4 regions of the Paenibacillus sp. NN59 genome follow, and region 2 is predicted to be linked to each of the others. Evidence: a T-box and tRNA genes for the amino acid it is inferred to sense, from the RefSeq annotation. Region 2 holds a T-box; the other regions hold tRNA genes.
The links. The T-box of region 2 lies ahead of argS (arginine--tRNA ligase). A T-box ahead of a tRNA ligase gene usually reads a tRNA of that ligase, here a tRNA-Arg.

Region 1: it has a tRNA-Arg gene. The T-box ahead of argS (arginine--tRNA ligase) is inferred to sense a tRNA for this amino acid. The anticodon was not compared.
Region 3: it has a tRNA-Arg gene. The T-box ahead of argS (arginine--tRNA ligase) is inferred to sense a tRNA for this amino acid. The anticodon was not compared.
Region 4: it has a tRNA-Arg gene. The T-box ahead of argS (arginine--tRNA ligase) is inferred to sense a tRNA for this amino acid. The anticodon was not compared.

Annotation. Positions count from the first base shown of each region.
Region 1 covers NZ_CP199678.1:362,641-369,946, reverse strand. Annotated here, with positions in the region: gene ACT89M_RS01775 (ABC transporter substrate-binding protein) at 1-683, opposite strand, end outside; gene ACT89M_RS01770 (ABC transporter ATP-binding protein) at 845-1,909, opposite strand; gene ACT89M_RS01765 (LysR substrate-binding domain-containing protein) at 2,292-3,209, shown strand; gene ACT89M_RS01760 (hypothetical protein) at 3,348-4,208, shown strand; gene ACT89M_RS01755 (hypothetical protein) at 4,397-4,831, opposite strand; tRNA gene ACT89M_RS01750 (tRNA-Gly) at 4,983-5,053, opposite strand; tRNA gene ACT89M_RS01745 (tRNA-Pro) at 5,066-5,139, opposite strand; tRNA gene ACT89M_RS01740 (tRNA-Arg) at 5,155-5,231, opposite strand; tRNA gene ACT89M_RS01735 (tRNA-Gly) at 5,238-5,312, opposite strand; tRNA gene ACT89M_RS01730 (tRNA-Leu) at 5,321-5,408, opposite strand; tRNA gene ACT89M_RS01725 (tRNA-Lys) at 5,421-5,493, opposite strand; tRNA gene ACT89M_RS01720 (tRNA-Gln) at 5,502-5,576, opposite strand; tRNA gene ACT89M_RS01715 (tRNA-His) at 5,590-5,665, opposite strand; tRNA gene ACT89M_RS01710 (tRNA-Thr) at 5,758-5,833, opposite strand; tRNA gene ACT89M_RS01705 (tRNA-Asp) at 5,853-5,930, opposite strand; tRNA gene ACT89M_RS01700 (tRNA-Met) at 5,959-6,032, opposite strand; tRNA gene ACT89M_RS01695 (tRNA-Val) at 6,050-6,125, opposite strand; tRNA gene ACT89M_RS01690 (tRNA-Glu) at 6,133-6,204, opposite strand; tRNA gene ACT89M_RS01685 (tRNA-Ser) at 6,222-6,313, opposite strand; tRNA gene ACT89M_RS01680 (tRNA-Asn) at 6,315-6,390, opposite strand; tRNA gene ACT89M_RS01675 (tRNA-Ala) at 6,392-6,467, opposite strand; tRNA gene ACT89M_RS01670 (tRNA-Ile) at 6,495-6,568, opposite strand; rRNA gene rrf (5S ribosomal RNA) at 6,625-6,741, opposite strand; rRNA gene ACT89M_RS01660 (23S ribosomal RNA) at 6,891-7,306, opposite strand, start outside.
Region 2 covers NZ_CP199678.1:2,613,664-2,620,969, reverse strand. Annotated here, with positions in the region: gene ACT89M_RS11685 (ABC transporter ATP-binding protein) at 1-1,148, shown strand, start outside; gene ACT89M_RS11680 (ABC transporter ATP-binding protein) at 1,161-3,254, shown strand; gene ACT89M_RS11675 (hypothetical protein) at 3,533-4,078, opposite strand; gene argS (arginine--tRNA ligase) at 4,220-5,932, opposite strand; T-box leader at 5,999-6,290, opposite strand; gene ACT89M_RS11665 (four-helix bundle copper-binding protein) at 6,373-6,708, opposite strand; gene ACT89M_RS11660 (CobW family GTP-binding protein) at 6,781-7,306, opposite strand, start outside.
Region 3 covers NZ_CP199678.1:5,645,161-5,652,466, reverse strand. Annotated here, with positions in the region: rRNA gene ACT89M_RS24700 (16S ribosomal RNA) at 1-598, shown strand, start outside; rRNA gene ACT89M_RS24695 (23S ribosomal RNA) at 915-3,842, shown strand; rRNA gene rrf (5S ribosomal RNA) at 3,982-4,098, shown strand; tRNA gene ACT89M_RS24685 (tRNA-Asn) at 4,183-4,258, shown strand; tRNA gene ACT89M_RS24680 (tRNA-Thr) at 4,262-4,334, shown strand; tRNA gene ACT89M_RS24675 (tRNA-Glu) at 4,345-4,416, shown strand; tRNA gene ACT89M_RS24670 (tRNA-Val) at 4,462-4,537, shown strand; tRNA gene ACT89M_RS24665 (tRNA-Gln) at 4,546-4,620, shown strand; tRNA gene ACT89M_RS24660 (tRNA-Lys) at 4,630-4,702, shown strand; tRNA gene ACT89M_RS24655 (tRNA-Leu) at 4,715-4,795, shown strand; tRNA gene ACT89M_RS24650 (tRNA-Gly) at 4,807-4,881, shown strand; tRNA gene ACT89M_RS24645 (tRNA-Arg) at 4,888-4,964, shown strand; tRNA gene ACT89M_RS24640 (tRNA-Pro) at 4,981-5,054, shown strand; tRNA gene ACT89M_RS24635 (tRNA-Gly) at 5,066-5,136, shown strand; gene ACT89M_RS24630 (WGxxGxxG family protein) at 5,380-5,739, opposite strand; gene ppc (phosphoenolpyruvate carboxylase) at 6,321-7,306, shown strand, end outside.
Region 4 covers NZ_CP199678.1:326,794-334,099, reverse strand. Annotated here, with positions in the region: gene iolC (5-dehydro-2-deoxygluconokinase) at 1-875, opposite strand, end outside; gene iolE (myo-inosose-2 dehydratase) at 1,027-1,920, opposite strand; gene iolD (3D-(3,5/4)-trihydroxycyclohexane-1,2-dione acylhydrolase (decyclizing)) at 2,022-3,887, opposite strand; tRNA gene ACT89M_RS01520 (tRNA-Gly) at 4,291-4,361, opposite strand; tRNA gene ACT89M_RS01515 (tRNA-Pro) at 4,375-4,448, opposite strand; tRNA gene ACT89M_RS01510 (tRNA-Leu) at 4,456-4,534, opposite strand; tRNA gene ACT89M_RS01505 (tRNA-Arg) at 4,556-4,632, opposite strand; tRNA gene ACT89M_RS01500 (tRNA-Gly) at 4,639-4,713, opposite strand; tRNA gene ACT89M_RS01495 (tRNA-Leu) at 4,725-4,805, opposite strand; tRNA gene ACT89M_RS01490 (tRNA-Lys) at 4,818-4,890, opposite strand; tRNA gene ACT89M_RS01485 (tRNA-Tyr) at 4,901-4,986, opposite strand; tRNA gene ACT89M_RS01480 (tRNA-Thr) at 4,993-5,068, opposite strand; tRNA gene ACT89M_RS01475 (tRNA-Phe) at 5,089-5,164, opposite strand; tRNA gene ACT89M_RS01470 (tRNA-Asp) at 5,174-5,251, opposite strand; tRNA gene ACT89M_RS01465 (tRNA-Met) at 5,280-5,353, opposite strand; tRNA gene ACT89M_RS01460 (tRNA-Val) at 5,371-5,446, opposite strand; tRNA gene ACT89M_RS01455 (tRNA-Glu) at 5,454-5,525, opposite strand; tRNA gene ACT89M_RS01450 (tRNA-Asn) at 5,530-5,605, opposite strand; tRNA gene ACT89M_RS01445 (tRNA-Ala) at 5,609-5,684, opposite strand; tRNA gene ACT89M_RS01440 (tRNA-Ile) at 5,712-5,785, opposite strand; rRNA gene rrf (5S ribosomal RNA) at 5,821-5,937, opposite strand; rRNA gene ACT89M_RS01430 (23S ribosomal RNA) at 6,086-7,306, opposite strand, start outside.

The DNA of each region.
Region 1 (7,306 bases), 2.3 Mb from region 2:
ATCGCTACACCGTTCGCTTTGTAGGCGTTCAGCAGATCCCATCCTTTTTCACCGTTAGCACTCAGGTAACCTGTAATGAAATCAAGTGCGGAGCCAGAAAGTGTCGGATCAGGAATATTCACTTTATCTTTCCATGCGGATGTTGCGAGTTCAGCCCAGCTTGTAGGCGGCGTTGTCACCAGTTTGCTGTTATACACGATGCCCAGTGCAGATGCACTACTGCTAAAATAGTTTCCGTCTGCATCCGACCATTCCTTATTCAGCTTGTCCGCATTCGCGGCTTCCGGATATGGCAATGTGAGTCCATCCGCTTTCAGAGCTTGTGCCGAAGGCAGTGAAGCCAGAATAACGACATCTGCTGCCGGATTGGCTTTTTCCGCCTCCATACGAGCCAAAATCTTACCCGTCGTTCCCTGGAACATCTCGACCTCAATGCCTGTCTTCGCTGTAAATCCATTCACGATATTGTCTGCCAGCTTCTGCGGCCCTGCACTGTACAATACCAGTTTGCCGCCTGCTGCTTTGTTCGGCGCTTCCGCTGCCGCTGCTGCATTTCCTTCCCCTGCGGGCTGTGCTGTGTTTCCAGTCGTTGTATTCCCCGTGCTACATCCGAATAGACTCAGACTCATCACTGCTGTTAATAAAAGTGTTGCACTCTTTTTACTTGATTTCATATTGAACATGTCCATTCCAGCTCCCTTGGTTTCGAATTAGAGTATAACTGCAAGTGTTTGCTTCCATTTCTTCGATCATATCTTCTTTATTTTTTTCTGTTATTGTCTTTATTGCATTATGCTTCGCGTTTTGAGAAAGCTTCTCGCTGTAGTTCACTGTAAGTCACTATCTACCGAGCTACGGCGATCACTTCTCGCTGTTTAGCACTAGCATTCTGATTCATATCCTGTTTCATATCCGGCTTTGGACTGCCCTCCTGGCTCTGCGCATCATGCATTCGGCAGATTCGTTCTGGCGATACATAGAGCTGAACTTTCTCTCCAACGCTTAATCTATGATTCGCATATGCTGTCCACACGCCCAGTCCTTCCATCTGCACACGTACCTCGTAGCGTTCTCCCACATAGCTGACGCTGAGAATAATTCCGGGGTAGCCCAGATCATCGTGGCTTGTTTTGTTCCAGGTGACATGTTCCGGCCGAACCATGGATTCGTTTGGCGTAAGCCAATTGGACTTTCCGATAAACGATGCGACATAAGCGTCACTTGGCGCAGAGTAGATCGTTTCCGGGGTACCTTTTTGCAAAATCCGCCCCTTCTGCATCACCACGATCTCATCTGACATCGACATGGCCTCAATCTGATCATGTGTCACATACAGGGCAGTGAGCCCCATATCGCGTACCAGTGACATCATTTCAATCCGCATCTCTTCTCGCAGCACAGCATCCAGTGCACTCAGCGGCTCATCAAACAAGATAACACCCGGCTTCACCGCTACCGCCCTGGCAAAAGCAACCCGCTGCTGCTGTCCACCCGACAGCTGATGAGGATACCGATCTTCCATGCCTTGCAGTCGAACCATGCCAAGTGCTTCATTCACCTTTTGCCGCAGATCAGCCTTCTGTTTGCCTGCTTTCAAGCCAAAAGCTACATTTTCATATACCGTCATATGCGGCCATAATGCAAAATCCTGAAACACCATGCCCAGATTGCGCTTGTGTGTCGGTGTATCAATCCGCTTTGCTGTAGAGTAGAAGTACTCCCCATCTGCACGAATCTCCCCCGCATCCGGCTGTTCCAGCCCGGCAATCATGCGGAGCAACGTCGTTTTGCCGCAACCCGAAGGGCCAAGCAAAGTGGTGAATTTTCCGTGTTCAAGCGTCAGATCCGTGGGCAATAGTGCAGGCGTTTGATGAAATGATTTTTGAATTCCTGTTAACTCCAGTTTCATAAGCACCCCTGCCTGTCCTCTTTACTAAACTTTTATTTCATATCCCTTGGACTACTCTCTTGTTTTACTCTGTTATCGTGTTTCTCCGTTATTTCAATTTCTTCTGTTGCTGTTGCTCTGGCTTAGCTTATCTCGTTTATATTGCTCTGCTTGAGCTTATCCCCTTTAAACTGCTCTTGTACTGTTTTCAGTCTAACGCTCGCTTTCGAGAGTTGTTTGTTATGTTTGTAAAATGAGAATTAACTTTTTAGATGAATTCTGTTGATGTTCATAGATTAAATCTATAGATAGACACGGTATGATCTTTCTATGTGCTTTCCATGGAGGAATCGGATTATTATACATACCGCGAAGTTGTAGAACAGAGGAGTGTGGGAGAAACATGAACCTGATCAAATTACAAATTGTTGAACTGATCGACAAATATCATCATATGACAAGTGTGGCCGAGATTCTGGGCATCAAGCAACCAACGGTTACGTTTCATATGAAGTCACTGGAGGAAGAGATGGGGGTTCGTTTATTCGAATCTCGCAGTGGAAAAACATTTCTGACCGAAGCTGGACAAGCATTGCTTCACTATAGTGTCAAAATCAATGCCCTAACCCAGGAGGCCCGCCGCGTCGTCAAGGAATACGACAGCCTGTACCGGGGTACGCTCCATATTGGAGCAAGTTATGTTCCAGCTACCTATCTGCTACCGGCTATGCTTCATACGTTTTCTCAAGAGTTCCCTGGCATTCGGATGTTGTTGTCTGTCAAACCAGCCCCGGTTATCCGCGAGATGGTCATCCGGCATCAGCTTGATCTCGGCATTATCTCATCCGAGCCATTTGTTGGCCCGGTTTTACACGCCGAAACGCTGTGTGAGGACGATCTTGTGCTCATCTGCTCTCCCCATCATGTGCTGGTCCAGAAAGAATCCTTGCTACCTGAAGATATTGCCCAAGTGCCTTTTGCTCTACACGGTGATGAGTCCAGTACGCGAAGGCTGACCAACCACTGGCTTGTACAGCATGATATCCGGCTACGGAGCACCGTGGAGATGGATTCCCTGGAAGCGATCAAACAGCTTGTGTTACTTGGCGGTCACATCTCCTTCATGTCGCGGATGGCCGTGCAGTGGGAGGAACAGCAGGGTCTTATTCAGGTGCTTCCCATTCCGGGGGAGCAGGCACCACGCCATATTTATACCGTTCATAACAAAGATCGCCACCCTTCTGTTCAGGTCAATCGGTTCATCGAAGTTCTAAACGAAGTTATGAACACACAGCCTTTACTCCATCAGCCTATCGGTTGAACCTATATAAACTATCGCGGGTCATTCATGAAATCTATGCAAGGTTAACGTAATGTGCGCTTCCCGTTAATCGTATTCAGAAACTTGCACGGTAAAGTGGGGTCTGTACGTTAATCCAGATTAGGAGAGTGATTGGTTTTGAAAAAGTGGAAAAAAGTAACCGCCTCGTTGATGCTCAGCATCGTCACCCTGGGAAGTGGACTAACATTTCTGGACACGCCGCAGGCTTCAGCCGCTGCCAACGCCGTTCCCGCTTATGAAGTGAAGTTCCTCGCCAAGCCGGAGCTTGTGTTAAACGCCAATGGAACACCGCGCAGTGAGGTCATCCAGACCCTAGGGCTGAACGCTACACCACGAAATATCAATGTGGAGTACTTTGACACCAATGCTCTCGGATTGGATGCCCAAGGTTGGAATGTCCGTTTTCGCAAAAAGGATGATAAAAACAACTTCGAGTTAACCTACAAGAAGCGTTATCCTGTCATTAACGGGGATATCAATGCAGCACTGACACTTGCAAATCAGGAAGGCTTCGATTCATCAGATGATAACTACGAGGCTGAAATTGACTGGGGATATGGTAAACAAACACTTAGCTTCTCCAACACGAAAAAAGTAGACACCAAAACAACTGGCACACAGTTGCCTTCTGAAAAGGATGCCTTGAACCTGCTACTGGACAAGCTTCCCGGTAAATTAAAAAACTGGTCTGCCTCCAACTGGGGCAAACAACAACTTACACAGGCCCGTGCCTATGGCCCAATCACCTTCCAACGGTATGAAGGTACATGGAACGGTCAGGAGCTTACCCTGGAAGTATGGCCGATCCGCAACGCAGCAGGTACGGATATTGAAAATATCGTCGAGGTTTCATTCAAAACAGATGACGCAGCAACCGTATCTGGTCTACGTAACCAATTACTACAATTGCTTCAAAACAAAAACTGGTTGATCCCTGCCGATGGTCTGAAAACACAGACCATCCTGGAACGGTATTAATGTAAAGCGATATGCAGTAGAAACAAAAGCTCCTCCTGCTTCTTTAGATAGAAGCAGGAGGAGCTTTTGATTTTCATCATATTTATCCGATAATTTAAACATTAGCTTTCACAAGACAAATGTTCTTTTTCCGGGGGACATATATTAACTATGTATATTCTACACCACTAAAACTAAGCGATCACGAATTACAATCGAATTACCCCATTACTTGAGTTATTAGTGAACAACTGTCTCTCGATCTCCCATAAAAAAGTTTTAGCTACTGAAGACTTAAAAAAAGCTAATTTTATTTTTCGATGTCTGCCGTTCATATGATAACCAATAATCAGAAAACTTTGGAATTTCATTACTTCTCGTTGGTTAGGGTGATGTACGCCACTCACTTTACTTAGTGAAAGCTCGAATATTTGTTGATCTGCTTGTATGTATAAGTTTCCGTTACCTAGTAGTACATCCACTTTCTTACCCTCCGGCACCTGAGGTAGACCTGAATAATGAATTCCGACTGAATGTAATGCTGCACCATATTTTTTCTTTAATCTGTTCGATTTTCTCGTTTGGGTAATTCCATAAATAATTATGGCGATCATCACAAAGACAAGGAATATAATAGGGCCCATTTAACAACCTCCTGTAACTTTTCTACTTTTGATTAAGAATAGATTACCACAAAACCCCAACATACGGTTCACTTGATCCGTATAAGCCAACTTATACACACTAAAAATAAAAAAAGAGTTCTTGCATTATGCAAGAACTCTTTGAATCGTAAGCGGGTGATGGGAATCGAACCCACGCTATTAGCTTGGAAGGCTAAAGTTCTACCATTGAACTACACCCGCATAAACGAAAAATCGGGATGACACGATTTGAACATGCGACCCCCTGGTCCCAAACCAGGTGCTCTACCAAGCTGAGCTACATCCCGATATAAAGGAAATAATGGCGCGCCCTGAGAGATTCGAACTCCCGGCCTTTTGATTCGTAGTCAAACGCTCTATCCAGCTGAGCTAAGGGCGCAAATATTGGAGCGGAAGACGGGAATCGAACCCGCGACCCTCGCCTTGGCAAGGCGATGCTCTACCGCTGAGCCACTTCCGCAAAATATATGGTGCGGTCGAGAGGACTCGAACCTCCACGGGGGGTTAGCCCACACGGACCTGAACCGTGCGCGTCTGCCAATTCCGCCACGACCGCATAATATGAAAGTGAGTCATGAAGGATTCGAACCTTCGACACCCTGATTAAAAGTCAGGTGCTCTACCAACTGAGCTAATGACTCATAGTAAATGGCTGGGGATATAGGATTTGAACCTATGCATGACGGAGTCAAAGTCCGTTGCCTTACCGCTTGGCTAATCCCCAATAAAGAAAACTATGGGGCGATCGAGGGGAATTGAACCCCCGAGTGCCGGATCCACAAACCGGTGCGTTAACCACTTCGCCACGATCGCCATAAAATCAAACCTTAAAGCATGAGTTTTTAGTATTACCATCAGAGCTTATATTATACAACTTATAAACCTCTAATTGCAAAATACTAAAATGGTGCCGGCGAGAGGACTTGAACCCCCAACCTACTGATTACAAGTCAGTTGCTCTACCAGTTGAGCTACACCGGCGCGGTGTAAAGTATTAAAATGGCGGAACCGACGGGATTCGAACCCGCGATCTCCTGCGTGACAGGCAGGCATGTTAGGCCAACTACACCACGGTTCCAGATCACTTTCGGTTAGGAAAGCTACAATTGCGGGGGCAGGATTTGAACCTGCGGCCTTCGGGTTATGAGCCCGACGAGCTACCGGGCTGCTCCACCCCGCGTCATTTAAAAAAATATATGGTGGAGGCTGAGGGGATCGAACCCCCGACCCTCTGCTTGTAAGGCAGATGCTCTCCCAGCTGAGCTAAGCCTCCGAAAATATGACCCGTAGGGGATTCGAACCCCTGTTACCTCCGTGAAAGGGAGGTGTCTTAACCCCTTGACCAACGGGCCTCACTAAAAAAGAATTATGGCGGAGAGAGAGGGATTCGAACCCTCGAGACGCTTGTGACGCCTACACGATTTCCAATCGTGCTCCTTCGGCCAGCTCGGACACCTCTCCATGGCTCCCCGAACAGGACTCGAACCTGTGACAACTCGATTAACAGTCGAGTGCTCTACCAACTGAGCTATCAGGGAATGGTGGAGCCAAGCGGGATCGAACCGCTGACCTCCTGCTTGCAAGGCAGGCGCTCTCCCAGCTGAGCTATGGCCCCATTCATGTATTTCTTATGCAGTTACTATGGGCCTTGGTGGACTCGAACCACCGGCCTCACCCTTATCAGAGGTGCGCTCTAACCAACTGAGCTAAAGGCCCACATATACATCCCATATCCCTAACGAGGGGGCAAAAAAAATACCCCAAAGGGAATCGCTTGGCGGCGTCCTACTCTCCCAGGACCCTGCGGTCCAAGTACCATCGGCGCTAGAGGGCTTAACGGTCGTGTTCGGGATGGGTACGTGTGGAACCCCTCCGCCATCGCCACCAAACGCGATTGGTCGAAGCATAGCTTCTTCCATATCAATCAGAACTGAAAATCATACACACATTCCGTGATGTACCGATTTTCACTTCATTCAGAGTGTTGTTCTCTGAAAACTAGATTCGAAACGAAACCTACGCGATTTAAAACTTGCTATTGGATAAGCCCTCGACCGATTAGTACTGGTCAGCTCCATGCATTACTGCACTTCCACCCCCAGCCTATCTACCTCGTCGTCTTCAAGGGGTCTTACATACTGGGAAATCTCATCTTGAGGGGGGCTTCACGCTTAGATGCTTTCAGCGCTTATCCCGTCCGTACATAGCTACCCAGCGGTGCTCCTGGCGGAACAACTGGTACACCAGCGGTACGTCCATCCCGGTCCTCTCGTACTAAGGACAGCTCCTCTCAAATTTCCTACGCCCACGACAGATAGGGACCGAACTGTCTCACGACGTTCTGAACCCAGCTCGCGTACCGCTTTAATGGGCGAACAGCCCAACCCTTGGGACCTACTTCAGCCCCAGGATGCGATGAGCCGACATCGAGGTGCCAAACCTCCCCGTCGATGT
Region 2 (7,306 bases):
AGGTGTTAGAGTCCATTGCAGGCATCCGTGTTGTACGCGCGTACGTTCAGGAACGTCTGGACGAGAAACGATTTGCTGATGTCACGGAAGATGTATATCGCAAAAACTTAGCGGTTGCCCGGATGGATGCCTTATTTGAACCAACCATTCGACTATTCGTAGGTCTGAGTTACGTCATTGCACTGGCCTACGGCATTTATCTTGTATTCCACAATGAAATCACCCTGGGAGACCTCGTATCGTTCAACATGTACCTGGGGATGATGATCTGGCCGATGTTTGCCATCGGTGAATTAATTAACCTCATGCAACGGGGTAGTGCTTCTCTGGATCGGGTGAACGAAACATTATCCGTAGAGCCTGCTGTTCAGGACAAAGAACATCCTGTACATATTACGCAGCCGGATGAGATCGTCATGAAAGATGTGACATTCCGCTATCCAACCTCTACCGTGGATAACCTGAGTCATATCAATGTTACCATTCAACGCGGACAGACACTTGGCGTGGTAGGACGCACGGGAAGTGGTAAATCCACCCTGCTCAAACAATTGCTGCACGAATACCCTGCTGGATCAGGTACGCTCAGCATTTCAGGACATTCCATCGAGGATATTGCGAAGGATGATCTGCACAGCTGGATCGGATACGTACCACAGGAACAAGTATTGTTCTCCAAATCCGTTCGTCAGAACATTCAATTTGGTAAGCCAAACGCGTCTGATGATGTCATTATGGAAGCGATTCGTACCGCTGCTTTTGACGGCGATCTCGGAACGTTGTCTGACGGTCTCGATACACTTGTAGGTGAAAAAGGTATCGCTTTGTCTGGTGGACAGAAACAACGGGTATCTTTGGCTAGGGCTTTTATCGCTGATCCGGATATCCTTATTCTTGACGATGCCCTGTCTGCTGTTGACGCTCGCACAGAAGCTAAAATCATTGAAAATATTCGCAACAAACGCGCTGGCAAAACAACACTGATCTCGACACATCGCTTGTCAGCTATCGAACACGCAGATCGGATCATCGTGCTGGAGCACGGTAAAATTACGGAAGAAGGCACTCATCAGGAACTACTCGCCAAGAATGGCTGGTACCGTGAACAATATGAACGGCAACAGGTCGAGTCCAATCTGTCCACGTAGGAGGTAACTCATTTGAAGTCCAATACAGGTAAAAGGTTGCTGGATTACGCCTTGAAAGCCAAAGGCACATTCATCGCTGCCTTAATCATGCTGACGATTGGAGTTGCGGCTGAACTCGCCGGACCCTTTATCGCCAAATCCATGATTGATAATCACCTGCTCGCCATTGAGCAGCCATTTTATGAGACGGCAGCTTCGGAAGAAGCCGCCGTTTATCAAGGGAAAAATTATAAACGTGAAGGTTTGTTTGCACCAGACGAAACCAAAGGAGCCGAGGTACGCGTACTGCAAGCCGGCAAAAGCTTTTATTTCGTCGGCGAGCCGGTCAATGCTCCTGACGGCGATCGTTCCTATGCGAACGGAACCTTAACCATAACTCGCGCAGGTGAAGTTACTGGGCAATACGCGGCTGTGCCGCTGTCTGCCGGTGAACTATTTGCCTTTTACAAACCCGAGATGCCAAGCATCTATCAATTAATTGTGTATTATCTGATCTTCCTTGTCATTTCGGTTATTATGGAGTTTGGTAAAACCTTCTGGCTGCAATCCTCTGCCAACAAGGTCATTCAACGGCTGCGGAACGATGTGTATGCGCACATTCAGCGGTTGCCCGTGAACTTTTTTGATAACCTGCCCGCAGGTAAGGTCGTTTCCCGGGTCACTAATGATACCGAAGCCGTAAAAGATCTGTTTGTGGCGGTACTGTCCAACTTTTTCTCAGGCATTATTACGATAACAGGAGTTTATATCGCTCTCTTCCTGCTCGATGTACGTCTGGGTTTGATTTCACTATTCGTTGTACCGATGCTCATTGCATGGATTGTGCTCTATCGCAAATTCGCCACCCGATACAATACAATCATTCGCTCGCGACTGAGTGAGATTAATGCAATCATTAACGAGTCCATTCAGGGTATGTCTATCATTCGTGTGTTCCGTCGCCAGAAGCAAACTCGCCAGGAATTCGAAGAGCTGAATGAAGACTATATGAAACATCAGAACAAAATGCTCAATCTGAATGCCTTTACCTCTCATAACCTGGTGAATGTGTTGCGGAATATCGCCTTTGCCGTAGTTCTGTGGTACTTCGGAGCAGGTGCAATCACAGGCACAAGTATTATTTCACTGGGTGTACTGTATGCCTTTGTTGATGTTCTCGGGCGGTTGTTCCAGCCGATCATCGGTATGGTTAACCAGCTTGCGAACCTTGACTCCTCTCTTGTCTCTGCCGGCCGTGTATTTGAGCTGATGGACGAAAATGGAGAACCCGTTACAGACGGCTCGATGCCGAGGTACAAAGGAAATGTCGTTTTTGACGATGTATCATTTGCTTATAAAAAAGATTATGTGCTGAACAATATCTCGTTCAAAGCATCACAAGGCCAGACGGTGGCCTTGGTCGGTCACACCGGTTCCGGTAAAAGTTCGATCATTAACTTGCTGTTCCGGTTCTATGATCCGCAAAAAGGCAAAATCACGATTGACGGACAGAACGTTAAGGAATTGCCGAAGCAGTGGATTCGGGAACATATGGGGATCGTACTGCAAGACCCCTATCTCTTCACAGGCACGATTGCTTCCAATGTCAGTCTGGGTGATGAAAGGATCTCCCGGGCACGCATTGAACAGGCACTGCGTGATGTAGGTGCAGAACGTATTCTGGAGCATCTGCCGCAAGGCTTTGACGAGCCGGTAGTTGAGAAAGGTAGCACACTGTCTGCCGGACAGCGGCAGTTGATTTCTTTTGCACGCGCACTCGCCTTCGATCCCGCGATCCTGATTCTGGACGAAGCCACCGCCAACATTGATACGGAGACGGAAGCTTTGATCCAGAACGCGCTGGAAGTCCTCAAAAAAGGACGTACTACTTTCATCATCGCCCATCGTCTGTCAACCATTCGCTCTGCAGATCAGATTCTCGTGCTGCATCGCGGAAAAATTGTAGAGCAAGGTGCGCATGATGAGTTGATGGAGCTGAAAGGCCGATACTATCAGATGTATCAATTGCAACAAGGGGCTCAAGGCGAAGCCATCGCCGATGGCTCGACTCGTTCAGCTGATGCTTTTAGTACATCTTCGCCATCACTCGCCGGAGGAAATGTGTAACCTTCTTCTCTTTCGCTATCATTTAGCAGAACATATTTCGTCAACAAGGACATCCGGCCAGCATTAAAAAAACACATAAAACCCGTTCTGTCAGTAACCTGAAGGCTACTATATAGAACGGGTTTTATTATTGCTCTACGGCAATATCTTCACCTTAGAATATATGACCGTCTCTTCACTTTTAAGTTCGCCCTCTAAGTCCAGCCTCTAACTGTATATCCCATATACATCATTATTTCTCGGACAAGGAACGGGATTTGCGTACTCCTGCTCTGATCTCATGATTCCTCATCTGGCCCACGTTCCTGAAATCTCGCCGCATGCATTCGTTCCAGAGCAACCCATGCTGCCGCAGACTCATCCTTTAGTCCCAATGCTGCCATCCAGGCACCTATATATTGCTGGAGTACGAGCTCCAGTTCCTGTGCACGTTCTTTAAAATCTTGCAATTCCTTAATCATACGTGTCCGACCTTCCGGACTGAAGGTTTCATGAATGCGCTCTTTGAAATAATGATGCACAATCCGATTTCGTTGCTGCCATAATTCATTCAGACTGCTTATTTCTTCTTCGGAAAACGTAAAATGATGCCGTGCTTCATGAATAAGTTGCCCCAGTGAACTACTCATCTTCCGCTCGTACAGCTCCTCTAGTTCCTCCTCAGTTACCACCTTGCCTTGTGACAATTTAGTTAACAAAATAAGATTAACCAGTTGCTGTTCCAGCGCCTGTCCATAATATACGGCCAAGCCGTAATAGGCAAACAATTCCTTGGAGTGTTCGCTGTCCAGCATGAAATCATTCTGGAAATCCGTGTTATGCATATGCGAGCGCTCCTTTCTATCCGTGCACCTTGGCTGTTTATTATGTCTCTATCGTAACGAAACTGCAAACAACATTCAAGTTGCCGGAAAAGCCAGCGCATAACTTCGGATTCCCTCCTGTTTTCGTAATCTGAACTTAGATCACATCTGCTCGGGAGCGCGTACGCCCAATAAAGACAAGTTGTACGCCAGACGTTTCGCGGTGTGCTCGGCCAGTTTCACCCGAAAAGCCTTGACACCTGACGGTGCATCCGCAATCCGTTCACCATGATAAAACCGATTAAAAGCTTGGGCAACATCTATCGTGTATTTAGCAATCACGGATGGTTCGTTGCGAAGCACAGCTTTTTCCAGATAAGCCGGATAGTCACTCAGCAATTTCAGCAACGCCCAAGAGGTATCGCCGACAATTGCTACAGGAGGGTTATTCATCTGATCCGTGTCCGAATCCATTTCCTGTTCATCACGTGACACATTAGCGGCTTTGGCAAGCACACTTTGAATTCGGGCATGAGTATATTGCACATAAGGGCCAGTCTCTCCTTCAAAACTTACCGCATCCTCCAGCGAAAAATCAATGTTATTCATGCGATTGTTGCGCAGATCACCAAAGATAATCGCCCCTACACCAACGGCTTCGGCTACCTGTTCAGCCTGCTCCAGATTCGGATTTTTTTCCTGAATAATTTGCAAGGCACGAGCGACAGCTTCATCCAGTACTTCCTGTAAAAAAACAACCTTCCCCCGGCGTGTGGACATCTTCCGCCCCTCGAAACGCATCAGACCAAACGGAATATGCTCACAATGATCTGCCCAGTCATACTCCATCTTGGACAATACCGTAAATACTTGACGGAAGTGAAGGCTCTGCTCTCCACCAACGACGTACAACAACTTATCTGCCTGCATCACATCATGACGATAGATTGCTGTTGCTAAATCCCGGGTTGGGTAGATCGTCGTTCCATCTTTTTTAATGATCAGACATGGTGGCATATTCTCTTCATCCAGCCGAACAACGAGCGCACCGTCACTTTCCTCCAGCAGTCCTTTGCCTCGAAGTTCCTCCACAACTGCACCCATCTTGTCATTATAAAAGCTCTCACCGAGCGTACGGTCAAAATCCACATTCAAGCGTTCATACATCCGGTTAAACTCCTGCATACTCACGTTTACGAAGAAAGTCCATAGATGCTTCGCTTCTTCATCCCCCTGCTCCAGCTTACGGAACCATTCCCGTGCTTCGGTCTCTAGAGAAGGATCTTTCTCTGCTTCATCATGAAAACGAACATATAGTTCAAGAGAATTACGAATTGGATCTGCTTGTAACATCTCTTCGTTTCCCCACCGCTTATATGCCGTGATTTGCTTGCCAAACTGCGTCCCCCAGTCCCCTAGGTGATTCACACTTATCGAGGTATAACCCGCTTCGTTATATAAACGATACAATGCTGCACCAATGACAGTGGAACGCAAATGCCCAATGCCAAAAGGTTTCGCGATGTTAGGTGAGGACATATCAATGACAACACGCGCTCCTTGCCCGAGATGCAGTTTACCAAATGTCTCGCTACCCACTTCCTCGAGCAATTGGGGCGCCAAGACATTCCGGTCAAAACGAATGTTCACATAAGGACCTGCTGCTGTAGCATCCATACCCTCCGTCTGTAATGCAACGGCAATTTCTCCAGCAATAACGGCCGGTGCCTTTCTTAGCGACTTGGCTAACGTAAAACAGGGAAATGCAGCATCTCCCATCTCCTCCTGCGGCGGGACTTCCAATAATCTCAATACTTCTTCTGGTGTAAGCCCGGTTAACGGGGCAATCTGAGTTGCAGCCTGTTTCATTAACACATCGAGCACTCCTTCTCTGTATAATATATGCCTAAAATAAACGCAAAAAAGCTCTCGTCTCTTCAAATAAGAGACGAGAGCTGTGTTAACAGTTCCCGCGGTACCACTCTAAGTGAACGGTAACCTGTATTGCAGCATGCTGCAAGAAGGTGTAACCGATCCGCTCGGTGCAAATAACGGTTGCATGCCGGATTACCCTCAAATCCATATACAACGAACTCCAAATGGAGCCAATACATGGCTTCGGATAACCATCTCACGGGTGCGCTTCACACAGTTCATCACATACCGGCTTACACCTGTCCCGGCTCGCTGTCATGGCCTGAATCTGGGCTACTCTCCCGATCACGGATATTGCTGTTTCGATCATTTCAGATCATTATACATATCCTGGTATGGATTAGCAACCCTGTTATTTTAAAATGATTACATTAGATAGTTTAAGCAACCGCAGACATTAAACGGCAAGCTTCAGCACATCTACGGCAAGCTTCAGCGCAGGCCTGACAATGATCATGTGCATGTTTACCACATTCCGCTGCACAGGCTTCACATGCTTTGACACACAATTCACAGATTTCACCGATGAAATCACTTCCACGTGTCATGGCTTGCGCTGCAAATGCACAGATATCAGCACATTCCCGGTTCATACGAATACAGTCACGAAGCTTCGCTAAATCATATTCTTTCAGACTCGATATGTAACATACGTTGCAAGCATTCATACACTCCAGGCAAGCATCGATACATTGTTGGTATTGTTGTTGTGTCATTTAAAGTTACCTCCCAGGCAAAGTTTGCTATGCTTCTTAATACCCACCAGGGAGGAACTTTGAACCATTATCCTAGTGTTGTTTTACCGCTTCCAATTCCAGTAATTGTTCACGGATGGCAGTTTGATCAAAATGCTCACCGATAAACACAGCTACATTCGGCACATCTCCTTGAGGTGTGATCTTCATGTAATCTGATTCACGATAGGCATACTGGAACCAGAAGCGGCTTGCGGTATCGCTAAACGAAAGGATTCCCTTTGCCCGATATACGTCACGCGGCAAGCTAGCCACAAATTGTTCGAATGCTTCGCTATTCACAGGTTGACTGAAATAATGTGTGTATACCATAACATGTTCATGTGATGTATGTGGCTTGACAGAATGCTCGCCATGGTCGCTTGAATGGTTGCTGTCACGTTGATCCGTGTGATCATGTCCATGATTGCATCCCTGAGTACGGCAAGCATCTGTATGCACATGAGTCTCTCCTGCATTTTTCGATGCATCGCCTGCTATATTGAATTGATGGATGTGAACGTCGGCACCACTATGAAGCAATTTCTCCATAGACACTTCACATTTGACCGTTGGAATC
Region 3 (7,306 bases), 3.0 Mb from region 2:
ATGTGGTTTAATTCGAAGCAACGCGAAGAACCTTACCAGGTCTTGACATCCAACTAACGAGGCAGAGATGCGTTAGGTGCCCTTCGGGGAAAGTTGAGACAGGTGGTGCATGGTTGTCGTCAGCTCGTGTCGTGAGATGTTGGGTTAAGTCCCGCAACGAGCGCAACCCTTATATTTAGTTGCCAGCACTTCGGGTGGGCACTCTAGATAGACTGCCGGTGACAAACCGGAGGAAGGTGGGGATGACGTCAAATCATCATGCCCCTTATGACCTGGGCTACACACGTACTACAATGGCCGGTACAACGGGCTGCGAAATCGCGAGATGGAGCCAATCCCAACAAAGCCGGTCTCAGTTCGGATTGCAGGCTGCAACTCGCCTGCATGAAGTCGGAATTGCTAGTAATCGCGGATCAGCATGCCGCGGTGAATACGTTCCCGGGTCTTGTACACACCGCCCGTCACACCACGAGAGTTTATAACACCCGAAGTCGGTGGGGTAACCGCAAGGAGCCAGCCGCCGAAGGTGGGATAGATGATTGGGGTGAAGTCGTAACAAGGTAGCCGTATCGGAAGGTGCGGCTGGATCACCTCCTTTCTATGGAGAATCGTCTTCTGCAATGAAGACATTCAAAACTAAAATCTAGCCAGGTCGGCTAGTTACTCACTCGTTGCTCAGTTTTGAGAGCTCAAACTCTCAAACAGCTTGCTAGTTATGGAGCTTGTTCTTTGAAAACTAGATATCGAAACGAAACAAACGCGAATTAGAACATTCCTTTTTAGCTGAACTTGTGTATAACAAGTTTCAATAAAAACGGTAGATAATGCAATTGCGATGGTATCGGGTGGGAGCGACTTTTGGCTTTGGACGTAGTCCAAACCAAGGGAAGCGAGCGAACGAAACCGGAGCATATGGTTAAGCTACTAAGAGCACACGGAGGATGCCTAGGCGCTAGGAGCCGATGAAGGACGTGGCGAACAACGAAACTGCCTCGGGGAGCTGTAAGCAAGCTTTGATCCGGGGATGTCCGAATGGGGAAACCCAGCTGGGGTAATATCCAGTTACTCTTGTCTGAATACATAGGGCAAGTAGAGGCATACCAGGGGAACTGAAACATCTAAGTACCCTGAGGAAGAGAAAACAATAGTGATTCCGTCAGTAGCGGCGAGCGAACGCGGAGAAGCCCAAACCAAAGAGCTTGCTCTTTGGGGTTGTGGGACGTCTCACATGGAGTTACAAAGGAACCGGTTAAGCGAAGAGGTCTGGAAAGGCCCGCCAAAGAAGGTAAAAGCCCTGTAATTGAAAGTCTGTTCCCTCCGAGACGGATCCCGAGTAGTGCGGGGCACGTGAAACCCCGTATGAATCCGGCAGGACCATCTGCCAAGGCTAAATACTTCCTAGCGACCGATAGTGAAGCAGTACCGTGAGGGAAAGGTGAAAAGCACCCCGGAAGGGGAGTGAAATAGAACCTGAAACCGTGTGCTTACAAAAAGTCAGAGCCCGTTTTAGGGGTGATGGCGTGCCTTTTGTAGAATGAACCGGCGAGTTACGTTCCCGTGCAAGGTTAAGGTGAAGAGCCGGAGCCGCAGCGAAAGCGAGTCTGAATAGGGCGAATGAGTACGTGGACGTAGACCCGAAACCGGGTGATCTACCCCTGTCCAGGGTGAAGGTGCGGTAACACGCACTGGAGGCCCGAACCCACGCATGTTGAAAAATGCGGGGATGAGGTGGGGGTAGCGGAGAAATTCCAATCGAACTCGGAGATAGCTGGTTCTCCCCGAAATAGCTTTAGGGCTAGCCTCGGAAAACAGAGTCGTGGAGGTAGAGCACTGATTGGGTGCGGGGCCCGCAAGGGTTACCAAGCTCAGTCAAACTCCGAATGCCATAGACTTACTTCCGGGAGTCAGACAGTGAGTGCTAAGATCCATTGTCAAAAGGGAAACAGCCCAGACCATCAGCTAAGGTCCCCAAGTGTGTGTTAAGTGGGAAAGGATGTGGAGTTGCACAGACAACCAGGATGTTGGCTTAGAAGCAGCCACCATTGAAAGAGTGCGTAATAGCTCACTGGTCGAGTGACTCTGCGCCGAAAATGTAACGGGGCTAAACACACCACCGAAGCTATGGCTTGATGCTTTGCATCAGGGGTAGGGGAGCGTTGTATAAGGGTTGAAGGTGTACCGTAAGGAGCGCTGGACATTATACAAGTGAGAATGCCGGTATGAGTAACGAAAAGATCAGTGAGAATCTGATCCGCCGAAAGCCTAAGGGTTCCTGAGGAAGGCTCGTCCGCTCAGGGTAAGTCGGGACCTAAGGCGAGGCCGAAAGGCGTAGTCGAAGGACAACAGGTCGAAATTCCTGTACCACCGTAAATCGTTACGAGCGATGGGGGGACGCAGTAGGGTAGTGACGCAGGCTGATGGATGCCTGTCCAAGCAGTAAGGCTGGTTAGTAGGCAAATCCGCTAACCGTAAGGCTGAGCTGTGATGGGGAGTGAAAATTACAGTAGCGAAGGTCATGATCTCACACTGCCAAGAAAAGCCTCTAGCCAGATGAAGGTGCCCGTACCGCAAACCGACACAGGTAGGCGAGAAGAGAATTCTAAGGCGCGCGGAAGAACTCTCGTTAAGGAACTCGGCAAAATGACCCCGTAACTTCGGGAGAAGGGGTGCCCCGGTAGTGTGAATAGCACGAGGGGGCCGCAGTGAAAAGGCCCAAGCGACTGTTTAGCAAAAACACAGGTCTGTGCGAAGCCGTAAGGCGAAGTATACGGGCTGACGCCTGCCCGGTGCTGGAAGGTTAAGGGGAGTGGTTAGGGAGTAATCCCGAAGCTGTGAACCGAAGCCCCAGTAAACGGCGGCCGTAACTATAACGGTCCTAAGGTAGCGAAATTCCTTGTCAGGTAAATTCTGACCCGCACGAATGGCGTAACGACTTGGGCGCTGTCTCAACGAGAGATCCGGTGAAATTTTAATACCTGTGAAGATGCAGGTTACCCGCGACAAGACGGAAAGACCCCATGGAGCTTTACTGCAGCTTGATATTGAATTTGGGTACGATCTGTACAGGATAGGTGGGAGCCTTTGAAGCGTGAGCGCCAGCTTGCGTGGAGGCACCGTTGGGATACCACCCTGATCGTATCTAGGTTCTAACCTGGTACCGTAAACCGGTGCGGGGACAGTGTCAGGTGGGCAGTTTGACTGGGGCGGTCGCCTCCTAAAGAGTAACGGAGGCGCCCAAAGGTTCCCTCAGAATGGTTGGAAATCATTCGAAGAGTGCAAAGGCATAAGGGAGCTTGACTGCGAGACCTACAAGTCGAGCAGGGACGAAAGTCGGGCTTAGTGATCCGGTGGTACCGCATGGAAGGGCCATCGCTCAACGGATAAAAGCTACCCTGGGGATAACAGGCTTATCTCCCCCAAGAGTCCACATCGACGGGGAGGTTTGGCACCTCGATGTCGGCTCATCGCATCCTGGGGCTGAAGTAGGTCCCAAGGGTTGGGCTGTTCGCCCATTAAAGCGGTACGCGAGCTGGGTTCAGAACGTCGTGAGACAGTTCGGTCCCTATCTGTCGTGGGCGTAGGAAATTTGAGAGGAGCTGTCCTTAGTACGAGAGGACCGGGATGGACGTACCGCTGGTGTACCAGTTGTTCCGCCAGGAGCACCGCTGGGTAGCTATGTACGGACGGGATAAGCGCTGAAAGCATCTAAGCGTGAAGCCCCCCTCAAGATGAGATTTCCCAGTATGTAAGACCCCTTGAAGACGACGAGGTAGATAGGCTGGGGGTGGAAGTGCAGTAATGCATGGAGCTGACCAGTACTAATCGGTCGAGGGCTTATCCAATATGCAAGTTTTGATCGCGCACGTTTCGTTTCGAATCTAGTTTTCAGAGAACAACACTCTGAATATGCGCTGAACCATTCATCCACACCGCTGTGATGGACCGAATGGAACGCGAATGCATTTGTTTCACAAATGCTCGTTTGGTGGCGATGGCGGAGGGGTTCCACACGTACCCATCCCGAACACGACCGTTAAGCCCTCTAGCGCCGATGGTACTTGGACCGCAGGGTCCTGGGAGAGTAGGACGCCGCCAAGCGAACTCTTTCATCATACATAGAAAACAGGCTCTGCATGTGGACGTTGTACGATGAATTGCATTTGCACTGCAAATGCATATTATTCCCTGATAGCTCAGTTGGTAGAGCACTCGACTGTTAATCGAGTTGTCACAGGTTCGAGTCCTGTTCGGGGAGCCATTTGCTCTCATAGCTCAGTAGGTAGAGTGCATCCATGGTAAGGATGAGGTCACCGGTTCGATCCCGGTTGAGAGCTCTGCAAATGGGGCCCGTTGGTCAAGGGGTTAAGACACCTCCCTTTCACGGAGGTAACAGGGGTTCGAATCCCCTACGGGTCATAGTTTTATCTAATGTTTTTAATTAGGGATGAACATCCCAAAGATGGAGGCTTAGCTCAGCTGGGAGAGCATCTGCCTTACAAGCAGAGGGTCGGGGGTTCGATCCCCTCAGCCTCCACCATCTATTTTTGGGGATTAGCCAAGCGGTAAGGCAACGGACTTTGACTCCGTCATGCATAGGTTCAAATCCTATATCCCCAGCCATTTTAATATGAGTCATTAGCTCAGTTGGTAGAGCACCTGACTTTTAATCAGGGTGTCGAAGGTTCGAATCCTTCATGACTCACTTTTACTACATGCGCGTGTGGCGGAATTGGCAGACGCACTAGACTTAGGATCTAGCGTCTTTGACGTGGGGGTTCAAGTCCCTCCACGCGCATCCCTTATTTTGCGGAAGTGGCTCAGCGGTAGAGCATCGCCTTGCCAAGGCGAGGGTCGCGGGTTCGATTCCCGTCTTCCGCTCCAATATTTGCGCCCTTAGCTCAGCTGGATAGAGCGTTTGACTACGAATCAAAAGGCCGGGAGTTCGAATCTCTCAGGGCGCGCCATTATTACCTTTCATATCGGGATGTAGCTCAGCTTGGTAGAGCACCTGGTTTGGGACCAGGGGGTCGCATGTTCAAATCGTGTCATCCCGATTTTTGTTTATGCGGGTGTAGTTCAATGGTAGAACTTTAGCCTTCCAAGCTAATAGCGTGGGTTCGATTCCCATCACCCGCTTACTGATTCAAAAAAGTCTCTGCACTTATAGCAGAGACTTTTTTTTGTAATGAATCTGAAACGTTGATATATCGTGTTAGGAGGCGATCTAAGACACAGATCGCCTTGTATGTATCTAAGAGCCGAATCCATTGTGTGAAGCAGTACACAATGGGTTCGGCTCTTTTATGTTGCTTTACGCTAAAGGTCAGTGATGACCAGCTTAGTAGCGGAGGTCCTTTTTTTCACAAAAGAACCAATCAATTAACGCTCGTGATGATCAGTTGCTCTCTTACGCATACCGGCCAGTCCCAGCAACCCGAGCAAACCAAGCCATCCCCAGTCCATTCCGTTGTCGCGGTCTGTTGTTGTAGCTGCATTTGTACGTACACTGTTAGTGCGGTAATCCCCATTGTTTCGGTAATCACCATTGGTACGATAGTTACCATCCATGTTCATGTTCAAGTTGCTGTTTGTACGGTCCATGTAGTTGCTATTCTGATAAGACTTTACACGTGAACCGTTGGTATCCATCCCGTTGGTCATATGGCCCTCAGCACCTGCAGAACCAGCCATTGCGGCAACGACTAACATGGAAGCAATAATGGTTGTGGCTTTTTTCATGATGTGAACTCCTCCTTTATGTTGTAAGAACTATCAAGTAATCTGCCCAAATACACAAGAACATTATGTAGCAGGAGGAGTGTTAAGTTATGGGGGACAAACAAATTTTACTGTGAAATACATAAGAAATATGTCTAAAGACAACGGTAAGTGTTAGAAAATCGAAATTTCTCTTTAATTCATTGCGTCAGTGTGGTAAAGTATACAAAAGCTTGCTTTGCCGGTCATGTTTCTTAGGAGCGCCTGTTATCCATGAATGCTAAAACTGGAGAATTGAAAGCCTACTTCCGTATTCCAAAACCTAGAATAATGTGACTGCATAATTATGAATTTTTTAGATTAGTTATGAGATGTTCAAGGTATAAAAAGTACGTGAAAAAGGTATCATGCGACAGCATATGGCTATTCATAGAAGCAGAACAAGAAAATGAATAAAAAAGCGTGTTTTTGTGATGTATTTCGGGGATAATCCCCATTTTTACTAGTAGAAAAATAAAGATTTTCGTACCATTTTATTGTATGATGTTATGAAGGTGTCAAATTTACGTGTACGAATGGAACGATCAGATGGGAGGATAAGCATGACTGAAACTACGGTAACCGCCAGCAAAAGCCAATCCAACAACCTGCTTCGGCGAGACGTGCGGTTCCTGGGCAACATACTCGGAGAAGTTCTTGTCCATCAAGGAGGCACGGAGCTTCTAGATGTCGTTGAGAAGATTCGGGAAACGAGCAAATCGTTGCGTGCAGAGTTTTTGCCAGAACTGTATGAAGAGTTCAAAACGATGATCCAGGAATTAGACTCGGACAATCGTCATCAGGTTATTCGGGCTTTCGCTATTTATTTTCAATTAGTTAATATTGCTGAACAAAACCATCGGATTCGGCGTAAACGGGATTATGAGCGTTCTGCGGGAGATGCTGTACAGCCAGGTTCGATTGAAAAGGCAGTACAGGACCTAAAAGAACGTGGATTGTCTCATACCGAAGTAGAAGAGATTCTGGATGATTTATCACTGGAACTCGTGATGACAGCTCACCCGACAGAAGCGATGCGCCGGGTTATTCTGGATATCCATAAACGGATTTCTGAAGATGTCATGCTACTGGACAATCCTACGCTGACGTTGCGTGAACGTGAACAACTGCGTGAGAAACTGTTGAATGAGGTTATTACGCTCTGGCAGACAGATGAGCTTCGCGATCGCAAACCGACTGTACTCGATGAAGTGCGGAACGGGATGTATTACTTTCATGAAACGTTGTTCCACGTACTTCCGGATGTATATCAGGAACTGGAACGTTGCCTGAATAAATTTTATCCAGACCATGACTGGCATGTGCCGACGTATTTGCGTTTCGGTTCCTGGATTGGTGGAGACCGGGATGGAAATCCATCGGTAACTTCAGATGTAACATGGCAAACGCTTCTCATGCAACGCAAGCTCGCTTTGCGTGAGTATCAGCGGATTATGATTGAACTTATGGGACACCTCAGCTTCAGCACCAACATCATTCATATCTCGGATGAACTGGCGCAGTCGATTGAGCAGGATCGCAACTGTGT
Region 4 (7,306 bases), 2.3 Mb from region 2:
TCAATCGTCCAGCCTTGCATTAAGCCGTAAAGGAATCCGGCAGCGTAAGAGTCGCCTGCACCGAACGTTTTCACAACACGAGCAGGGTAACTGTTAGCCCGATGTGAGAGCCCTTCACGCGTATACGCGATGGAGCCTTCTTTTCCGTGCTTGATCACAACGATTTTCGCTGCAAAATCAAACCATTTCTGTGCTGTCACCTGATCATTATGATCCGGGTTATTCTCAAATGTCTCCATCATGTCGAACTCTTCTCGTGTTCCCAGAATGATATCGCATTTCTCGGCAGCGAGGTTATAATAGACTGCTGTCTCTTCATCCGATGTCCAAGTATATGGACGGTAGTCCAAATCAAATACGATGACAGTGCCATGTTTTTTTGCATAAGTCAGAGCTTGAATAACCGCTTCCCGTGATGGGCTCTGTGCGAGAGCTGTACCGGAGATCAACAACACTTTGGAATCCGCAATCAGCTGTTCCTGTACCTCGCTAGCCTGCAATAAAAGATCCGCTACGTTGTCTCGATACATCAAAATACTGCAGTCTGTCGGGCTTTTGATCTCGGTAAAAGCAAGTCCGGTTACTGCCCCCGTGTTATCAGTCACCACATTGGAGGTGTCGATCCCGTTCTTCTCCAGATAACTTTGGATGAATCTGCCCATCTGGTCACCTGCGATTTTGCCGATGAAAGCCGTCTCCATGCCAAGTCTGGACATGCCGATTGTAATATTGGCCGGAGAACCGCCGACGTATTTGGTGAACGTCATCGTCTCTTCCATCGGACGATTGATCTCATTGGCATTCAAATCGATGCACAAGCGGCCAATGGCAGTGAAATCCTTCTTCCTGGATGCTGGAAAGGATACGTAAGTCATTGCGTTTGAGCCCCTTTCTATGGTTGAATCTCGATTGGTTAGGAGATGATTTCTACTCCATTGATATGAATTCATATTGGTTCTTTTTAATTTGCTACACATATAGATGCTAGGCTGGTTAACTGTCTTTAATTGCGGTGTCTTTTCTGCCCTAGTACAGAGACTCCATGTAACTCAAAGAGCGTTTCGCATACTCATACGGATTATGAATGGCAGGATCTTGTTCTCCTTCGAGCATCGCCCAGCCGTTATACCCGCGAGTGATCAGTTCCTGCAGGATCGGTGCAAAATCAATGCAACCATCTCCTGGTACCGTGAATACCCCCCTGCGAATACAGCCAACAAAGTCAGATTGCTCCGCTCGTGCCTGATCCAGCACATCCGGGCGAATATCCTTCAGATGGATGTAGGCAATCCGGTCGTAATGTTTACGCAGCACCTCAAGTGGATCAGCGCCGCCATAATAGGCATGGCCTGTATCAAAGAGTAAGTAAACCAGTGATGGGTCTGTGAGCTCCATCAAACGATCAATTTCCTCAGGTTGCTCAACTACCGTGCCTCCGTGATGGTGATAGGTGAGTTTCAGCCCATACTCCTGAGCAATGGCACCAGCTTGGTTCAAACCTTCAGCAAGAACATGCCATTCGGCATCACTGAGTCTAAGCACTTCTTTTTCATTCGGTGTCCGTCTTGGATCAAAATGAAGTGACCCGCCAACCTCGGCTGTACTAATGACCTTGCTGCCCATGGACTGCAGAAATTCAGCATGTCTGCGATAATCGTCCAGCTCCGCTTGGCGATATGCCGGATCGGAGAACAGTACGGATTTCCACTGGGAGATCAGATTAATATTCCGCTTGCTCAGTTCTTCACGCAGTGTAGCGGGATCGGTCGGATACTTGCGTCCCATCTCAGTACCCTTCAATCCCAGACGCTGAATATCGTCCAGAATCTGCGCACAAGTTGTATGATCACCATGTTCTTTCACATCTTCGCCGACCCAATTGATCGGATGAATCCCAAGCTGGAATGGCAGCTTGCTCATGATTCCACGGCTCCTTTTGTTGTTCAGCTTTGTCAGACTTTATCTTTATGAGAAGAGATTTATTTATAAAATAAATGAGTAGATGAGATTAGTAGCGTGAATTACACCCGTTTTGCTTTACCACGATTTGATTTCATCGTCTCGTGGGCACGAACGACTTTCTCCTCAACAGATACTTCAGGTACGCCGACATTCCACCATGACTCATATCCGCCCGTGTTGGTCCCCGGTACAACCGGAATTTCAATCAATGTTGTTACCGTCTCGTTCTTGGCATCCCGAAGTGCCTGTTCCAGTTGCTCTGCGGTTTCCGCACGATATGCTTTCGCTCCCATACTGCGAGCGTGAGCCGCAAAATCCATAGGCATATACTCACCCGTCAAACGGCCACTGTCTGTTTCACGATAACGGAACTCGTTCCCGAATCCGTCACTGCCATGTTCACGTTGCAGATTATGAATGCACTGGAAGCCATTATTATTAAATAAAAGAACCGTCATTTTCTTCTGTTCCTGCAGACTTGTAACCAGTTCAGAATGCAACATCAGGTAACTGCCGTCACCCACCATGGCGTAGACTTCACGATCCGGCTCTGCAAGTGCTGCTCCGAATGCACCGCTGACCTCGTATCCCATACAAGAGAACCCATACTCCATGTGATAAGTCTTCGGCTCAGCAGTACGCCACAAACGGTGCAAGTCCCCTGGGAGACTACCTGCCGCACAGACAATTACCGAGGATGGATCAATCGTGCGATTTACAATACCAATGGCTTTGGTCTGCGCCAGACCGGCTTCATGCTCCGCAGCGTAGAGTCGATCCACTTCTGTATTCCATTGATCACGAAGTTCAGCCACTTCAGATGAACCATATGCACTGCTGTACTGTTGTGCCTTCAATTCTTGTTGCAACGCCTGCAAGCCTTCACGGGCATCAGCCAGGATAGCTTCCCCGCCTAACTTGGCAGCATCCATACTATTCAAGTTGATGTTGATAAAGGATACTTCTGGATTTTGAAAAGCAGCATGTGAGGCCGTGGTAAAATCGGAGAACCTCGTACCCACGCCGATCACGACATCTGCTTCTTTAGCCAAGCGATTGGCTGCCAGAGAACCGGTAACCCCGATGGCCCCCACATTAAGCGGGTGTTCCCAAGATACTGCGCTTTTGCCTGCTTGCGTTTCAGCAATTGGAATACCGAAAGCTTCGGCGAACTCGATCAGTTGTGCAGATGCCTCAGAGTACAGCACCCCGCCGCCCGCAACGAGCAGGGGCTTTTTGCTATGGGTGATCTGCTTCGTTGCCCGTTCAATGGCTGCCTGAACAGGTGGCCTGCGATCCAGATAATGCACTTTACGGGCAAAGAAAGATTCCGGGTAGTCATACGCTTCTGCCTGCACATCCTGAGGTAATGCCAGCGTAACAGCTCCTGTCTCAGCTGGGTCGGTCAATACACGCATAGCATTGGTAACTGCAACCATCAACTGTTCCGGGCGCACGATGCGATCCCAGTATTTGCTGACCGCTTTGAACGGATCTGTAGCCGATATGGTATAGTCACTGCTTACTTCAAGTTGTTGCAATACTGGATCTGGCTCTCTTGTAGCAAAGTTATCTCCTGGGAGAAGCAATACCGGAATCCGGTTCACCGTTGCTGTTGCTGCGGCAGTAATCATATTCAGTGCACCAGGGCCGATAGATGTAGTGCATGCGTAGATCTGTTTGCGGTTTTTCTGTTTGGCATACGCTGCAGCTGTGTGCACCATACCTTGTTCGTTCTTACCTTGCATATACGTCAGGCTTCCAGAGCTGCGTTCTAATGCTTCCCCGATGCCTGTTACATTCCCGTGTCCAAATATTCCGATAATTCCTTTTACAAACTTGGTCTCTACCCCATCTACCGAGATATACTGCTGATCCAGGTATCGAAGCAAGGCCTGAGCCATCGTTAGTCGAATCGTTGTCATGAATTGATCGCCATCCTTTCCTTTACGGGTTAAGCGCTTAATCTAAGTTAAGTTTAAGCGCCTTACCCCTAAAGGTTAAGCGCTTAATTCATATGGTATTACAGGCTGAGCATTTTCGCAAGCTATTTTTGAAAGCGTTTTATTAAAATTAGGTTGGATTTGCGTAAAATAAGGGGTGAGATCGTACGATGCTGGAGGAATGTAAGGTATAAATGATCAACAAATATTAGCTTGGAGTGTAACAAGAGAGTTCGCTGAATGTGGATTGAATGTTAATTGAGAAAATAGCTGAAGAATATGACGGAGACTTGGCCACATAATATAGGAAAAGGGGACTAACTTCTTGTTCATGCAAAAAAAAAAAGAGAACACAGATTGTGTCTCTTTCTTCTTCAATATATAAAGCGGGTGATGGGAATCGAACCCACGCTATTAGCTTGGAAGGCTAAAGTTCTACCATTGAACTACACCCGCATAAACAAAAAAATCGGGATGACACGATTTGAACATGCGACCCCCTGGTCCCAAACCAGGTGCTCTACCAAGCTGAGCTACATCCCGTTAAATATACCGGCGAGAGGACTCGAACCTCCACGGTTTCCCACTCGATTTTGAGTCGAGCGCGTCTGCCATTCCGCCACGCCGGCATAGTTTAAATTTAGTTATAATGGCGCGCCCTGAGAGATTCGAACTCCCGGCCTTTTGATTCGTAGTCAAACGCTCTATCCAGCTGAGCTAAGGGCGCAAATATTGGAGCGGAAGACGGGAATCGAACCCGCGACCCTCGCCTTGGCAAGGCGATGCTCTACCGCTGAGCCACTTCCGCAAAATAAGGGATGCGCGTGGAGGGACTTGAACCCCCACGTCAAAGACGCTAGATCCTAAGTCTAGTGCGTCTGCCAATTCCGCCACACGCGCATATAATAAAAGTGAGTCATGAAGGATTCGAACCTTCGACACCCTGATTAAAAGTCAGGTGCTCTACCAACTGAGCTAATGACTCATAATAGAACTGGTGGAGGATGATGGATTCGAACCACCGAACCCGTACGGGAGCAGATTTACAGTCTGATGCGTTTGGCCACTTCGCTAATCCTCCATAAAGTGGTGCCGGCGAGAGGACTTGAACCCCCAACCTACTGATTACAAGTCAGTTGCTCTACCAGTTGAGCTACACCGGCGTATCAAATTGTTTTATTAATGGTGGCTCGGGACGGAATCGAACCGCCGACACGAGGATTTTCAGTCCTCTGCTCTACCGACTGAGCTACCGAGCCATATAAAGATGGCGGAACCGACGGGATTCGAACCCGCGATCTCCTGCGTGACAGGCAGGCATGTTAGGCCAACTACACCACGGTTCCAGATCACTTTCGGTTAGGAAAGCTACAATTGCGGGGGCAGGATTTGAACCTGCGGCCTTCGGGTTATGAGCCCGACGAGCTACCGGGCTGCTCCACCCCGCGTCATTTAAAAAAATATATGGTGGAGGCTGAGGGGATCGAACCCCCGACCCTCTGCTTGTAAGGCAGATGCTCTCCCAGCTGAGCTAAGCCTCCGAAAATATGACCCGTAGGGGATTCGAACCCCTGTTACCTCCGTGAAAGGGAGGTGTCTTAACCCCTTGACCAACGGGCCTTACTGGCTCCCCGAACAGGACTCGAACCTGTGACAACTCGATTAACAGTCGAGTGCTCTACCAACTGAGCTATCAGGGAAAATGGTGGAGCCAAGCGGGATCGAACCGCTGACCTCCTGCTTGCAAGGCAGGCGCTCTCCCAGCTGAGCTATGGCCCCATACATGTATTTCTTATGAAGTTACTATGGGCCTTGGTGGACTCGAACCACCGGCCTCACCCTTATCAGAGGTGCGCTCTAACCAACTGAGCTAAAAGCCCCTATCATTCGAAAAAAAATACCCCATTGGGGTTCCGCTTGGCGGCGTCCTACTCTCCCAGGACCCTGCGGTCCAAGTACCATCGGCGCTAGAGGGCTTAACGGTCGTGTTCGGGATGGGTACGTGTGGAACCCCTCCGCCATCGCCACCAAACGCGATTGGTCGAAGCATAGCTTCTTCCATTCATTCAGAACTGAAAATCATACACACATTCCGTGATGTACCGATTTCCACTTCATTCAGAGTGTTGTTCTCTGAAAACTAGATTCGAAACGAAACGTACGCGATTTAAAACTTGCTATTGGATAAGCCCTCGACCGATTAGTACTGGTCAGCTCCATGCATTGCTGCACTTCCACCCCCAGCCTATCTACCTCGTCGTCTTCAAGGGGTCTTACATACTGGGAAATCTCATCTTGAGGGGGGCTTCACGCTTAGATGCTTTCAGCGCTTATCCCGTCCGTACATAGCTACCCAGCGGTGCTCCTGGCGGAACAACTGGTACACCAGCGGTACGTCCATCCCGGTCCTCTCGTACTAAGGACAGCTCCTCTCAAATTTCCTACGCCCACGACAGATAGGGACCGAACTGTCTCACGACGTTCTGAACCCAGCTCGCGTACCGCTTTAATGGGCGAACAGCCCAACCCTTGGGACCTACTTCAGCCCCAGGATGCGATGAGCCGACATCGAGGTGCCAAACCTCCCCGTCGATGTGGACTCTTGGGGGAGATAAGCCTGTTATCCCCAGGGTAGCTTTTATCCGTTGAGCGATGGCCCTTCCATGCGGTACCACCGGATCACTAAGCCCGACTTTCGTCCCTGCTCGACTTGTAGGTCTCGCAGTCAAGCTCCCTTATGCCTTTGCACTCTTCGAATGATTTCCAACCATTCTGAGGGAACCTTTGGGCGCCTCCGTTACTCTTTAGGAGGCGACCGCCCCAGTCAAACTGCCCACCTGACACTGTCCCCGCACCGGTTTACGGTACCAGGTTAGAACCTAGATACGATCAGGGTGGTATCCCAACGGTGCCTCCACGCAAGCTGGCGCTCACGCTTCAAAGGCTCCCACCTATCCTGTACAGATCGTACCCAAATTCAATATCAAGCTGCAGTAAAGCTCCATGGGGTCTTTCCGTCTTGTCGCGGGTAACCTGCATCTTCACAGGTATTAAAATTTCACCGGATCTCTCGTTGAGACAGCGCCCAAGTCGTTACGCCATTCGTGCGGGTCAGAATTTACCTGACAAGGAATTTCGCTACCTTAGGACCGTTATAGTTACGGCCGCCGTTTACTGGGGCTTCGGTTCACAGCTTCGGGATTACTCCCTAACCACTCCCCTTAACCTTCCAGCACCGGGCAGGCGTCAGCCCGTATACTTCGCCTTACGGCTTCGCACAGACCTGTGTTTTTGCTAAACAGTCGCTTGGGCCTTTTCACTGCGGCCCCCTCGTGCTATTCACACTACCGGGGCACCCCTTCTCCCGAAGTTACGGGGTCATTTTGCCGAGTTCCTTAACG